DNA from 2 places in the Paenibacillus sp. FSL H7-0737 genome. Region 1 is predicted to be linked to the other one. Evidence: riboswitches for the same ligand, from Rfam matches in the RefSeq annotation. Region 1 holds a riboswitch; the other holds the start of a gene.
The links. A riboswitch is a leader RNA that binds a small molecule or an ion and turns the genes downstream of it on or off. The one in region 1 is predicted to bind S-adenosylmethionine.
Positions count from the first base shown of each region.

Region 2: it holds a riboswitch for S-adenosylmethionine, as region 1 does, so the genes downstream of both, H70737_RS24755 (methionine ABC transporter ATP-binding protein) here and metA (homoserine O-acetyltransferase MetA) in region 1, are expected to answer to the same signal.

Region 1 is NZ_CP009279.1:1,847,768-1,855,669, reverse strand. Features, by position in the region: gene H70737_RS08035 (aminotransferase class I/II-fold pyridoxal phosphate-dependent enzyme) at 222-1,394, opposite strand; gene metA (homoserine O-acetyltransferase MetA) at 1,431-2,351, opposite strand; SAM riboswitch class I at 2,465-2,595, opposite strand; gene corA (magnesium/cobalt transporter CorA) at 2,994-3,929, shown strand; gene H70737_RS08020 (HRDC domain-containing protein) at 4,012-5,028, opposite strand; gene H70737_RS08015 (ROK family protein) at 5,240-6,121, opposite strand; gene H70737_RS08010 (5'-3' exonuclease) at 6,386-7,312, opposite strand; gene H70737_RS08005 (glucosidase family protein) at 7,523-7,902, opposite strand, start outside.
Region 2 is NZ_CP009279.1:5,664,327-5,672,228, forward strand. Features, by position in the region: gene mqnE (aminofutalosine synthase MqnE) at 1-807, shown strand, start outside; gene H70737_RS24730 (NAD(P)/FAD-dependent oxidoreductase) at 857-1,918, shown strand; gene H70737_RS24735 (YuzB family protein) at 1,987-2,241, opposite strand; gene H70737_RS24740 (NifU family protein) at 2,323-2,571, shown strand; gene H70737_RS24745 (MetQ/NlpA family ABC transporter substrate-binding protein) at 2,727-3,584, opposite strand; gene H70737_RS24750 (methionine ABC transporter permease) at 3,643-4,302, opposite strand; gene H70737_RS24755 (methionine ABC transporter ATP-binding protein) at 4,302-5,318, opposite strand; SAM riboswitch class I at 5,419-5,558, opposite strand; gene H70737_RS24760 (Cthe_2314 family HEPN domain-containing protein) at 5,659-6,393, opposite strand; gene H70737_RS24765 (COX15/CtaA family protein) at 6,503-7,480, opposite strand; gene H70737_RS24770 (thioredoxin family protein) at 7,570-7,902, opposite strand, start outside.

The sequences.
Region 1 (7,902 bases):
AATTACAGGAAGAAAAAACGTTGTCTCTTTTTTCAAGGTGACAACCCTTTCTCATACAATTGAACAGTTCATTTCCTCATCGTATCACAATCTGAACAGCTTGAAAAATGCTTTTACATTCTTCGCAAATTCCTATCCAGAAGAAAAGCAGCATCGCACTAAGCGATACTGCTAGTTATACTCTATTTCTCCACTAACACTCGATTGAACATTTCTTCCTGTTACTTGGACTCAATTTCTGCCCTAGCGGCTTCTAGTGCTTGGCTAAGATCAGCAATCAAATCCTCTGCATGTTCAATACCGACGGAGAAGCGCAGTAAACGATCATCTACACCCACAGCATTTCGAATCTCCACAGGAATATCAGCATGCGTTTGTACAGCCGGATAAGTCATCAGTGACTCTACACCGCCCAAGCTTTCTGCGAATGCAATAAGACGAATATGACGAAGAAGCGGCTCTACGTATCTGGCATCTTTTAATTTGAAAGAAAAAATACCGGTATTGCCTGAAGATTGGCGATTCTGGATTTCATGTCCTGGATGATCAGGCAATCCTGGATGAAACACTTCCGCAATCGCTGGATGCTCTAATAAGTAGTGAGCGATCGCTAATGCATTGCTTTCGTGACGCTCCATACGCAGCGCCAATGTCTTCAAGCCCCTCATCAACTGATAACTGTCTGTTGGTCCGAGCACGGCGCCAATAGAGTTATGTAGAATAGCTAATTCAGCTGATAATTCTACACCCTTGGATACAATCAGGCCTGCCAGTACATCATTATGACCACCCAAATACTTAGTAGCGCTATGAACTACAATATCCGCACCTAATTCTATAGGCCGTTGGAAGAATGGAGTCAGCAGCGTATTATCTACAATGCTAAGTAACCCATGATGACGTGCCCAAGTGCACACGGCTTCAATATCCGTGATCATCATAAGTGGGTTCGTTGGCGTTTCAATAAATACAGCTTTCGTATTTGGACGACGCGAAGTTTCCAGTGCATCCAAATCATTCGTGTCTACATATGAAGCAGTGATTCCAAACTTGGACATAATCCGTTCCAACAAACGATAGGTACCGCCGTAAAGATCCAGCGAAACGATCAGATGGTCGCCTTGAGCAAACAAGGTAAGCACCGTTTGTATCGCTGCCATCCCTGAGCTACAAGCAAATCCTGCATCTCCGGATTCCAGTTCTGCAGCTGCATTCTCAAGCACTGAACGGGTCGGACTCTTGGTACGGCTATAATCAAACCCTGTGCTCTGACCGAGTTTTGGATGACGAAATGCCGTTGCATTATAAATCGGAAAATTAATTGCTCCTGTGGCTGGATCTTCTTGAGAACCTATTTGAGCCAGTCTACTTTCAATCCTAAGTTTGTCATCCATGATTAATGCCTCCTAATTTATATTGTAGCGCTATTATTAGTAAACAATCGGGTCGATATCATAAGGCGTTTCTTGATATACATAGTAATTGAGCCAGTTAGAGAATAATAAATTAGCATGCGCACGCCACACTGCTGGAGGTGTACGTTCTGGATCATCTTTAGGGAAGTAATGTTTCGGCAAAGCCATCTCCATCCCTCTAGACACATCACGGTCATATTCCCATTTCAAGGATAGAGGATCGTATTCGGAATGTCCGGTCACAAATATTTGTTTACCGTCGTTTGTAGCCACTAGATACATACCAGCTTCTTCGGATTCCGCCAGAATCTGCAGATCTGGATTATTCTCAATATCTTCACGGGAGACATCGGTATGACGAGAGTGTGGTACATGGAATACCTCGTCAAAGCCGCGCAACAGTTTAATGTTATTTTGATTAATCGTATGAGGGAAGACGCCAAAACATTTCTCAGGCAATGCCACTTTACGAACACCAAAATGATGATATAAGCCTGCCTGTGCCGCCCAACAAATATGCATGGTTGAAGTCACATTGTCCTTGCTCCATTCAAAAATCTCTTTCAGTTCTTCCCAATACGATACTTCCTCGAACTCCATTTGTTCTACAGGAGCACCTGTAACGATTAAACCATCCAAACGGCGGTGGCTGATCTCGTCAAAGGTTTTGTAAAAGCTCTTCAAATGTTCAGCAGAAGTATTCTTGGAAATATGGGAACGCGGATGCAATAAAGTAACATCAACTTGTAGTGGCGAATTTCCAATTAAACGCAGCAATTGAGTCTCTGTCGTCTCTTTAGTCGGCATGAGGTTCAGAATAGCAATCCGTAGTGGACGGATATCCTGATGGAAAGCCTGACTTTCGTCCATCACAAAAATATTTTCTCCGGATAGTACTTCTTTCGCCGGTAAACTGTCGGGAATTTTAATTGGCATTGTCTTTCCACTCCTTAGCTGAATTTAGTTATTTTGCCGCACTGCGGCTTGCTGAACATAAAAAGACCTTCCTCGGAAATCGAGAAAGGTCATATCTACAGTCATATGCGCCTCTCTCATCTGCCAGAATGTTCCTGAAAACGATTAGACGTCTGCAGAAATTCCGCAAGAATTAGCACCGTGCGTTTACACGCCGGTTGCCGGGTTTCATAGGGCTAGTCCCTCCACCTGCTCTTGATAAGATTTAGCTGTATTCAATTAAATTACTTTAAAATTCACTTTAAATCATGAACCTCCTTTTCGTCAAGTCCATACAATGCTGAAGAAGCCTCAAAATCACAATAAATTTGCTTGAAAGAGGCATACTCCGTTGTTATACTAGACAAGTATTTCATACCTGAACGAAAAGAAGAGGTGAGAAGAAGGATGGAAGGCGACCCGAGCTCGCAAATATGTGTACAGAATGAGCAACCACACAGGATAATCATCAGCTTGCCGGCGGCGGGAGCAGTTCTTCTTCATGCCCTCGAAACGTCATTTGGCCCTATGTATTGATTGTACCGCCGGCCAAGCTGATTTTTTTCTCTGTGCTTAATTTAGCAGTCCCTAGTGAAGACCTGGGGATAGGAGGAGTGAAATCAGATGAAAATCCGGCTGGTAAATGCAGGGGTTTTTACACCTATTGATGAAATTGATGAAACACTAACACCCCCAACGGAAGGGTTCTATTGGATTGACGCCGATGTTGAGGATTTGGAGCTGCTTCAGCCCTTGTTCAACCTACATGATCTTGCTGTTGAGGATTGCCTTAGCGAAGAGGATCAGCGTCCAAAGATCGAAATATACGAAAGTCACTACTTTATAGTTGTAAATAGCATCCGCTTTGACGATGAAGAAATTTTCCTACGGGCGCTCAATGTATTCCTTGGAAGACATTACATCATCACTGTCACGAAACAAAAGATCAATGAACTACGAATCCTGAAGCCTATGCTCTGGGAGCAAGAAGTAAGTGAACCGGATATGTTCCTTTACTTGCTAATTGACCTTGTCGTTGATAACTATTTCTCCGTCGGCGACCGAATTGAAGCTCGGATTGAGAAGCTGGAAGAAGATATCCTCATGCATACCAAGAAGTCACATCTCAGTGAAATTATCGGTCTGCGAAGTGAAATTCTATGGTTGAAGAAAATGCTGGGGCCACAAAAAGAAGTGATCAATACCCTAAATAAAAAAGACCTCCGTCTGATTGATGATCAGCTGCAGAAATATTTTAGCGACATTTATGAAAATGCGGTTAAAATATCTGAAACCTTTGAGACGTATCGCGATCTCATGGGCAACTTACGAGAGGCATACCAATCCAGTATCGCCAACCGCGCGAATGAAATTATGAGAGTATTTACTGCGATTACAACAATATTCATGCCCCTGACCGTAATTACCGGAATCTACGGTATGAACTTTGATCATATGCCCGAGCTTCATACGAAATATGGCTATTATGGCGTTATAGGCGTTATGTTGACGTTAGGCTGTGGGATGCTGTATGTTTTCCGCAAGAAGGAATGGCTATGAAACGAACCGGACGAATAAGCAAGACGAAGGACCTGTAACCGTAAGGTATAAGGAAGCCTTCGTCTTTTTGGTATGCGCAAATTTAAAAACTGGTCGCTATGCCCACTTTATGCGTTTGCTCTCGACGGAAACGGATGCGGATCAATCGCAGACGCTCATAATAAATATCCAATCCTTCAGCAGCGGAAAAGTCGTCACCATACACCTTATGTAACACCGGTTTTAGGAAGAGATCCCCGAGCTCCACATAGGCATTCCATATCGCATCCTGCTCATTCTGCGGCATATTGCCAAGCTCTACATGGATTAGCTTCTCGACGGAATAACCTTCTCTTTCTAGCTCCTCTACCGCTTCTATAAGTTCACGCCGGTTCACTCCACTATTCACCTTAAGCTGTTCCAAGCCCAACCCATTCTCGATCCCCTGCAGCAAAATCCTCCGCAAGCGCAGTCGTTCTAGCTGCTTCTTATATTTGACTTCTTTCTGTTTATAAAGCCAAGAGACGAAAGACTCCTCTTCAATTACTTCATGCACCCAATTTAGAGGGAAAGCATGTTCCCTTGCCACCGCAGTAGTTATAACCAGCCAATCAGCCCCAAACTGCGCTATCTTGCCTTCTCCAACACCCGGAATTTGCATCAGTTCCTCTGGCGTATGCGGTAGAAATGTACTTAACAAGCGCAACAGACGATTACTGGCGAGAATATAGGGCGCCTTCCGTTCACTCGAAGCCTTACCACGGCGCCAAGCACATAACTCTTCATAAATGGCTTCATTGCCATAATGTTCGCTGTAATATTGAAGCTTCAGCTGTTCCTGATTACGCCCAGTAAGACTATCCTCCTCGTGGAATATCCCATCGATTAAGGGTCGATAGCCATCTCCCATCTTCACTGCTAGCTCATGCCTGTATACACAGAGCATCTCATTCCATGAACCACCTTCATACCACAAATTCTCAATGTAATTCTCCCCACCTGAAAAATCACGCCAGCCCAAACTCCAGATCCCCTCTTCCTCTCCAATCCACAGCTGGGCGTACACCTCTTGATCCACTCCAGATATTCTGGATAAACGGTTCATAAACACAATTTGCATATTCATCCCTACCTTTCTCAACATTACAGCAAGCACAATAACCTTCCGGGAAGAGCCTCCTTCGGAGCGAACAAATCCTTTTTCAATCCGACCCCGAACGCAAAAAAGCACCTCTCTCACGATAAACGCGAAAGAGGTGCTCCCTCATTAAATGCTATACTGTTAGATCCTAGAATACCATATATTACCGAACAGTCAATGTCTTTTTATACTAGCTTCTAGCTAGAGCTAATGTAGCCAATCCAATCGCTCCAGCAAGCCCTGCATTGTCTCCAAGACCTGGTGAGACAACATAATTATCGATGTCAATATTAAGCGATGGATGCTGAACATATCCGCTCAATAACTCTTGCAGCTTAGTGCGAATTAACGGGAACAGGTGGCTTTGCTTCATAACACCACCGCCCATTACGATTTTTTGAGGAGACAGAATCAGCACATAGTTCATGAGTGCATGTGCAAGATAGTGAGCTTCCATTTCCCAAGCCGGATGGTCCACTGGTAGCTCTCCTGCCGGTTGTCCCCAGCGTTTGCCGATCCCCGGACCTGCGGCTAATCCTTCAAGACAATCGCCATGATAAGGACAGTAACCCTCAAACGTATCCTCTGGATGTCTACGAACTAGAATATGTCCCATCTCAGGATGTGACAATCCATGGACCATCTGGCCGCCAACAACCGCTCCTGCTCCAATGCCTGTCCCAACCGTAATATAAAGACAGCTGTCCAAACCTTTAGCCGCTCCCCATTTACTTTCCGCAAGCGCTGCACCATTCACATCCGTGTCAAAGCCGATCGGAACGTTAAATTGCTCAGCCATTGTGCCTACCAGATTATATTGTCCCCAGTGAGGTTTTGGTGTCGTTGTTATGTAACCATAAGTAGGGCTGTCCAGTACGGGATCAATCGGTCCAAAAGATCCGATTCCGAATGCTTCTACATTCTTCTCTTTAAAATAGTCTATTACTAGTCCCATCGTTTCTTCCGGTGTTGTTGTCGGAAAGCTAACTCGGTCAACAATGGTACCGTCCTCATAACCAATCCCACATACAAACTTTGTTCCGCCTGCTTCAATCGCTCCCAATAGCTTCACAGCAATTCTCTCCCTTTCTCTAGTTAGAAGTTGAAACGCTACCCATACACAAATGAATAATATCATTAAAAAAAGCAATCACCAGCCCTAATTATACGTCGAATGAAGCGCTATCACAACAAGTATAAACGCCTTTTGCGTCCTTATAAGGACGCAAAAGGCGTTTAAGAGAGAAAGATAAGGATAATGTATAGCTTGAAACTTATACGTTCTTATAGTTTAACAAAACACCCTCCATGCATCTTTGCATGAAGGGTGTCTTCTTTAACCCAAATCGCCTAACTCAATCTGTACAATTCCTCGTTCGTCCTGCACCTCAGCAATCAAATGCATCAAGCTGCCGAACTCTAGCTCCTGAAATTTGCGTGCAGCTGTTTCCCGTTGTAGTTGCCACAAGGCTTCCGTCAGCTCGCAAACCACCGGCACATCGCATCGAATTTCCGCTAACTCTCGCGATAAATGCAGCATATCCAGATCTGCTTCGATTTTGGTACGCACACCTTTAGGGAGCAAATGCAAATTCTCAATTACACCTTCAACTGTTCCGTATTCGGTCAGCAGTTTCAGCGCAGTCTTCTCACCAATCCCTTTTACGCCGGGATAATTATCACTGGTATCGCCCATAAAGCCTTTCAGGTCAATCACCTGTCTAGGCGTTAGACCCTTTTCCTCCAGCAATTCTGCAAGGTCATACACTTTATAGTTAGAGCGTCCCTTTTTCATAATGACGACCTTAACATTCTCATCAATGAGCTGAAGCATATCATGGTCACCCGTCAAAATATATACCTCAGAGTTTTCACTGTAACAAGAAGCCAGCGTACCAATGCAATCATCCGCTTCATAGCCTGCAAGTCCAATATTCGGCACCCCAAGCTCAGCTACTACATCTTTTACTAGATCGAACTGTGGAATCAGCTCTAACGGGGCTTCAATCCGATTCGATTTGTATCCATCGTATTTCTCGGTGCGGAACGTTCCTTTGCCCATATCCCAGCAGCATACGACGTGAGAAGGCTCAAATGTGCTTACCGCATCGAAAAAATACTGCAAAAAACCATACACCGCATTCGTCGGCAATCCAGCTTTTGTCTTGCGAATATATCCTCCATAAGAGGTCGCATAAAAGGCCCGGAACAGCAGAGCCATTCCATCTACAAGCATTACACGGCCCGTTGTTTCTGCTCTCATGTATAAACCTCTCCCTTAATCGTTCATTGTATTGTTATTAAGCGCTTGTCCATGTTATTGCACAAAGAGTATTCTATCAGAAAATACTTGATCTGATAAGGGATCATATAGTTACACATATGGGAGCTTATTCTTATCCCTTGAAATTAATATAAAAGACCACGCTCTCAAAATGAGAAGCATGGCCTTTTGTTGTTTAGCTAGATACGATTATTGCACAGCGGACACACGGTGTGTCTCACCTTCAGCTACTTCAAGTGTAATAAAGCTAATTAGTCCTCTACCATCAGTTGATTCCTGCTTTGCTGTGATGGCAGTGCCGTTATGGTATAACTTACTAACATTTCCAGGGAAGGCCGCTTTCCAGACAAAAGGCTCTCCAGATTGCAACGTAATTGCACTTTCTGTGTTGCCATTGTGTTTAACCGTGAGAGTACGGTCGAGAATTGGGATCTCCCCCATCTCCGCCCATTCCAGAGAATGTGCAAGGGCAGGCAGTGTGCTGATTAAAGATGCTCCATTCGCCGCAATTCCCATCAATCCGGTAGCTATGGAACCAATCACGCAATAAGACACTTCTGGGTAATCCC
Region 2 (7,902 bases), 2.9 Mb from region 1:
CAATATGTCGAACAGCATATTCATCCAAGTGTGCGCGAATTCCATATCGTAGGCGGTCATAATGACAAGGTTCCTTTCCAGTATTACGTGGATTCTTTAAAAGCCTTGAATGAACGTTTCCCTGAGGTAACCTTAAAAGCATACACTGCAGCCGAAATCGATTTTTTCACCCGAATTAGCGGATTGAGTATTCGTGAGGTACTCGAACAGCTGCGTGCTGCAGGACTTAAGACACTTACTGGTGGCGGTGCAGAAATATTATCCGATCAATACCGTAAAAAAATGCGTGTAGATAAAGCTAATGTGGAAGAATATCTAGAAGTTCACCGAACAGCACATCAGCTTGGCATGAAGACACATACAACTATGCTTTACGGCTCGATTGAATCTCATGAAGATCGTATCCGGCACATGATGCAGATCCGCGATCTACAAGATGAAACCAATGGCTTTATGGTATTCATTCCATTATCTATGCAGCCTAAGAACAAGAATGCAGGAATTATGCGCCGCAACTCCGCTTATGAGGATCTGAAGACGATTGCGATCAGCAGATTGATGCTGGATAATTTCGATCACATCAAAGCGTACTTTATTAATATCGGTCCTCAGCTTACTCAAGTTGCACTGAATTTCGGTGCTTCTGACGTCCATGGTACTATTCTTAAAGAACGCATTAGCCATGCGGCTGGTGCCTTAACACCTGAAGGCCTCACTCGCGATGAATTGATCTGGTTAGTAAAAGGTGCTGGACGAATTCCAGTAGAACGCGACACGTTCTACAATGCGATAAAGGTATACGAATAAAAGACTACCTAGATCCGTTATCCTATATTGGAAAGGAAGTTCGGTCAGCATGAGAACACTACTCGTTCTGGGCGGCGGCTATGGCGGCTTGGCCCTAATTCAAGAATTGCTCAATAATCACCTTCCACAGGATATTGAAATTATCTTAATTGACCGAATGCCTTATCAAGGAATCAAAACGGAATATTATGCGCTTGCCGCAGGTACAGTAACTGACTATCACTTGCGGATCCAGTTTCCGGTTCATCCCCGTCTCACTATCCGTTACGGTGAGGTGAGTTCCATTGATTTGGAGAGTAGAATCGTTACAATGGAGCCTGACGAGACTGTGTCTTATGACATACTTGCCATTGCACTAGGTTGTACCGACAATTACCATAACATCCCTGGAGCTGATCAATATACTTGCAGTATCCAGACCTTTGCAGGAACACGCGAAACTTACCAACGTTTAAACGATGTGAAGCCTTATGGAACAATAAACATTGTAGGCGGAGGACTAAGTGGAGTGGAATTGGCGGCAGAGCTTCGGGAGAGCCGACCAGATCTTAATATTGCTATTCTGGATCGCGGTGAACGTGTCTTATCTGCCTTCCCTGCGAAGCTGTCACAGTACGTGGAGGAATGGTTTCACCACCATCAAGTACAGACACTTGGACGTGTCTCCGTATCCCATGTAGAAAAAGATGCGCTTTTTAACGGTACAGAGGAAATTCTTTCAGATGTTACGGTATGGACCGCGGGGATCCAACCGGTGAAGGTTGTTCAGGAATTAACAGTCCCGAAGGATCGCGGAGGACGAATCATTCTGGATGAATATTATCGTGTACCTGATTATCCAGAAGTGTATGTAATTGGCGACTGCGCCAGCCTGCCATTCGCTCCAAGCGCACAAGCCGCAGGAGCGCAGGGTGAGCAGGTTGCTCAGGTTATTCAAGCCATGTGGCGCGGCGAGACCCCTAAGCTTCATCCTATTCGTCTAAAGGGTACCTTAGGCTCACTAGGCAAGAAAGCTGGATTTGGTCTGATGGGCCAGCGCTCCGTAAAAGGACGGGTTCCCCGTATCCTTAAGAGCGGGGTACTCTGGATGTCAAAACGCACTTTAGGATAAACCTAAGGGCTGCTCTTTTCCGTTATAAATACGAAAAAGAGCAGCCCTTTATTTTCCACAAAAAGCATTTAATCAAGATCCATATTAAACCAAGCCTCTAGCTCTTTGATTTTAGTATCAATTTTCTTTTCTAGCTCGTCAACAGTATCTGCTGCAACGATGTCCCCTTCAACCATGGCAAACGGGGTTAAATAACATTCCCCACAATTGTTCAGGCATCCGTATTCGATCACATCGTAATCTGGATTTTCCTCCAGCTTATGCATTAGCTTGTCTGTTCCGTGACCCATGTTACTGGCACAAAATTCAATAATTGGTCTCATGATGATCTCCCTATTCCGCCTAACCATTTTATTTTTTAACTTTTTGTACTATAATGAACTTACGAAAGGAGTGATTGAGAAATGAGTGAGAATGCACAAAGCACCGAAATGTATGATGAAGTATTGGAAGTGCTGGATAAGCTTCGTCCGTTCCTGCAACGCGATGGCGGCGACGTTGAACTGGTCGATGTAGAAGACGGCATCGTTAAGTTGAAACTTATGGGTGCCTGCGGCAGCTGCCCAAGCTCCACGATCACCTTGAAAGCCGGGATTGAACGCGCCCTTCTTGAAGAAGTAGAAGGCGTACAAGAAGTTATGCAAGTATTCTAATCCCATTCAATATCATTCCCGATCCTCCTCTTCAGGAGATCGGGATTTTCTTATTATAGAGGATTTAGCCTTCCCCTACAACATACAGCATAAAACCCGCATGCCATTAGGCAGCGGGTTTTATGCTGTATTAGAGATTAAGTTAGCTTTCTGTCTTAAAATGCTGGAATGATCGAGCCTTTGTACTGCTCTTCAATAAAAGCTTTAGCTTCTGGAGAATTCAGTGCAGCGGCAAGCTTTTTGATTGCATCGGAATCTTTATTGTCAGGACGAGCTACCAAGATGTTAGCATAAGGGGAATCCGTTCCCTCGATGAACAATGCATCTTTAGTAGGAACTAGGTTAGCTTCCAAAGCATAGTTAGTGTTAATCAAGGCAAGATCTACTTCATCCAATTGACGACCTAACATTGCTGCATCTAGCTCAATGATTTTAAGATTTTTCTTATTCTCAGTGATATCTGCTTGGGTAGATGTGATGTTGGTATCATCTTTCAAAGAAATCAGTCCATTTTTGGCAAGCAGGATCAGTGCACGACCACCGTTTGTAGCATCATTCGGGATGGCTACTTTCGCACCATCAGCCAGCTCGTCGATGGATTTGATTTTTTTGGAATAAGCACCAAAAGGTTCAACGTGAACGGCTGTAACAGAAACTAGATCCGAACCGTTCTTTTGATTCTGGTCATCCAGGTAAGGTTGATGTTGGAAGAAGTTAGCATCCAGATTCTTCTCTGAAAGCTGAACGTTTGGTTGAACATAGTCAGTGAATTCTTTGATTTCTAATTTAATTCCTTGCGCTTCAAGCAATGGAGCAATAGCTTTTAGGATCTCAGCGTGTGGAACAGGTGAAGCACCAACCACCAATTTTACAGGTTCTGCAGATGACTCAGTTGCAGCACCATCTTTTGGTGCATTAGTAGCAGCCGAGTTAGAAGCATTATTGTTATTGCCGCAAGCAGCCAGCACCACAACCAGTGTCAGACTAAAAAAAGTAAGTAGTAATTTTTTCATTTTAAATCCCCCTCTTATCCTTGGTATTTGTATGAATAAGGCTATATATGGACGTACCTTATTTCCGTGTGAAATGTCGTACTAGTCGATCACCGGCCATTTGTAGCAGTTGCACCAGTATGACCATTAAGACTACAGAGATAATCATAACTTCCTTCTCATATCGGTAATATCCGTAACGAATCGCTAGATCCCCTAACCCGCCGCCGCCTACCATCCCGGACATTGCCGTATAGGAGACCAGTGTAACCAGTGTGATCGTAACCCCAGCGAGCAGACCTGGACGAGCCTCTGGCAAAAGAACACGCATAACGATCTGATTCGTGGATGCTCCCATCCCTTGCGCCGCTTCGATTACTCCACGATCCACTTCTCTTAATGCCGTTTCCACCAAGCGAGCAAAGAATGGAGCTGCACCAATCACGAGCGGTGGAATCGTACCAAGTACTCCAATGGAGGTTCCAACGATAGTTTTGCTAAAAGGAATTAAAGCCACCATCAAAATGATAAACGGTACGGAACGCAAGATGTTTACAAAGAAAGATAAGACCGAGTAAATTACTCTGATTACTATACTATTCGATCTTCCCCATAAATACAATAGAATTCCGAGTGGTAAACCAAGAATAATTGTGAACAATCCAGAGAATATTAACATTTGCAAGGTAGCAACTGTAGCATCCATCATTTCTTGCCAGTTTAAGTCTGCGAAATTCATTACGAAATCACCTCCACTTCAAGGCCTTGAGCGGTTAGTTCGGCTATCGTCACAGCGATCGCTTCAGCTGGACCTTCGAACCGAACAATCATTTGTCCATAAGGTACGTCTTTTATCGTTGAGATGGTACCATGCAGAATGGCGAAGCTAACACCTGTCTCACGTACTACATTGGAAAGTGCAGAGCCGTAGGTCTTCTCTCCGAAAAAAGTAATTTTGACGGCCTGAGAGTTGTCCCCAGCAGCAGCGTCAAGCGCCGTACGAAGGGGTCCCTCATTCTGTGATTCACTGCGAATGAAATCGCGAGTGACCTCATGCTGCGGCTTCAGGAATACCTCCGTGACTTTACCTTGCTCAACGATACCACCACCATGAATGACCGCAACACGGTCGCAGATGCTCTGAATCACGTGCATTTCGTGAGTGATCAGCACAATGGTCAGATGGAATCGTTTATTAATATCGAGCAATAGCTTAAGAATAGAGTCTGTCGTTTGTGGATCAAGCGCAGAGGTTGCTTCGTCACACAGCAGCACATCGGGGTCGCTGGCAAGTGCCCGTGCGATGCCCACCCGTTGCTTTTGTCCGCCTGATAATTGGGAGGGGTATTTATCCCGGTGTTCTTCAAGCCCCACTAAGGCAAGCAAATCTTTCACTTTAGTATCAATATCTGCTCTCGAAGTGCCTGTGAGTCGCAGAGGAAAAGCAATGTTATCGTACACCGTTGCAGAAGATAGCAGATTGAAATGTTGAAAAATCATCCCAATTTTGCGCCGTTGTTCCTGCAGCTGACCTTGAGTAAGCTTGGTTAGTTCAATGCCATCTACCCAAACTTCCCCTTCTGTCGGACGCTCCAACAGATTAATGCAACGGATCAATGTACTTTTCCCCGCTCCAGAATGGCCAATAACTCCGAATATTTCACCTTTTTCGATAGACAAATTCAATCCGGAAAGTGCTGAAGCCGCATGGCTGCCTTTTCCATATACCTTTGTTATTCCTTTTAGATTAATCAACGCTCGTCGCCCCCTTTATAATTCACTTATTCCATACAAAAAAACCTCCGACGATCGATGCAGATCGCAAGAGGCTCTGTGTGTTTATTTAGACAATGCCTTCTCATCTGCCAACGACCACAAACCTTGCGTCATTGTAGGAATTAGCACCATGACATTTGTACATAACGCTAATCGCGCTGTATACAAATCGGTTGCCGGGCTTCATCGGGCCTATCCCTCCGCCACTCTCGATAAGATATAGAGTATGAAATTTTATGTTTGAATTCGTACAGACTTTAATGCAAGCATAAGTATAGTAAGTTTCTTGTTTTTTGTCAAAAGGAAATATCTTGAACGCTTAGGATTGTACACGCTTTGCCTTGCTGATTTCCTTACGCAGCTGTTCATTGCTGTAGCTGAATGCCGCGATTAATGTTTTACAGTTCATTTCAAGGGACTGCTTCAAATCCTCAAGATGGCTATCTAAATCCTCAAGCTGAATTTTGTCATGCAAGCCTTGATGTCGCTGCCATAAATCATCCTGCATTTCGGAATTCATATAATGAATTTCAGCATTTCTGCGCTTGCGTAGATTCTCCAGTGGATCACGATAAGAGTTCTTGATCTGTTCCAGTTGATCCGCTAATGCAGGATGCACATTCAATAACTGAAGTTGACGCAGTACTGTAAAATAAGAAAAGTGCGTTTTTAATTTGGAGGTTTTGAGGTCATAAAAATGATTCAGTACCGTTCCAAGCTTGTCCAGAAGAGAGAACACACGAATAAATCCATCTTTATAAAAATAAACATACCGCGCATAATCGCCTTGTTCCACTGGTGACATATCGTCCATATAACCAGCGATTACCGATTTCCGGTAAAAAGCAGCTGCGAACCAGCTTTGCTCCAATTCATCCAATGAGGAGATCAGTCCACGTGTCCAAATCTCCAGCTTGCGGTATTCATGGTCATTATCCTCATGAGCGTTCATTTCCTTGCGCAGTAAGGCTGCAAATGTGGCCATGTTCTCCATCGCGTCAGCCAATACACCGCTGTTCTTTCGAGGCGGCTCTCCAAGTATAACCCGCAGCATATCCCAGTCCTCCTAAAGTTTTGTCCAGCACCACGATATACCGATTTCCACTTTATTATTCCGAAGGTAAAGCGACTCTATCCACGGTGGGAACTTTCTACCAAGGGTGTTACAACGGTGTCATTGGATTCGTTGGATTTTTTTCAACAACTACATTTCTCGCGCGATTCAGCTGCCAGACTCTTACACTCATATAACATAAGACACCAAACAAACTAGCGATCAACAAAATATGAGCCAAAGCGGCAAATATGTACAATCTTTCATTATCTAGTGTGTAAACAACAGCAGCTCCACTAAATACCTGCATCAAGCACAGCAGAACAGCCGCTACGCCAAGAGCTCTTAGCTCTGGGTAATCCTTATGTTTCCAAAAAGCTAAATGTCCAAGCACCGCAGTAAGAATGAATAAGATCAAAGCCGCAATCCGGTGCGTAAAAACAATACCTACTCCCCCGGAAAGCTCGGGAACCCATTCACCGTTACAGAGCGGCCAGCCAGAACATCCACCGCGCGAATCCGTATGACTAACAAAGGCTCCAATATAAACAACAACATAGGAATAAAAGGCCGTAAAGCAGGTTAAATTGCGGAAAGCCTTACTGACGGGTTGCTTCTGAAGCTCCATCTTAGGATCGTACTCACCTGCTTCATGTCGCCTTTTAGTTCCTAGAGCCAGCATTAGAGAACTTGAAAAAGCGATCAAAGAAAAGCCCATATGTAGTGCCATTACAGCAGCAGATTGGGATTTAATCACTGCAAGCGCTCCCATACCACCTTGAACAATTACAAACAGCAACGTCATGAATGCATATACTAACAAGTCCCGCCGATTTCGAGCATAACGCCAAAAGGCAATCATCGAGGCAAGTGACAATAACCCTGCCAATCCGCTAAACAAGCGATGGGTGTATTCAATCATCGAACCTACAGTATAGGCCGGAATCAATTTCCCATGACAGAGCGGCCATTCATTTCCACATTCCAATCCCGATCCAGTCTTCGTTACAACCGCTCCCCCTAGTACAGCGAGGAACATGATAAGGCAAGTAAGATAACTAAGCCATTTCAACTGATTTGTCGACAAAAATATCACCCGCAGTTTTTAGTAATGAAGAAGCATCTTAAAAAACCACCGCTTTTGCTCGAACAGGCGAAAGCGGTGGTTTTCCGGAATTACTGTTGAAGGCTTTGATGCACTTGAACCGCTTTATCCAGGAAATTCTCAATTTCCTCGCGGGATTTACGTAATTTATTAACGAATCTAACCAATTCACGTCCATCGGAATACGCGACAAAGCTTGGAATACCCATAATATTTTGTTCCTGACTAACGTCACCCACAGCATCAACGTCAACCTCAACCAGCGTTAGACGATCTGCATAGGCTTGCTCTACCTCAGGAATAAAAGGATCGATAAATTTACAATCCGAGCACCAGTCCGCCTTGAAGATGGCTACAGTTAATCGAGGAGATTGAATGGCTACCTGAAATTCAGCAGGAGAACT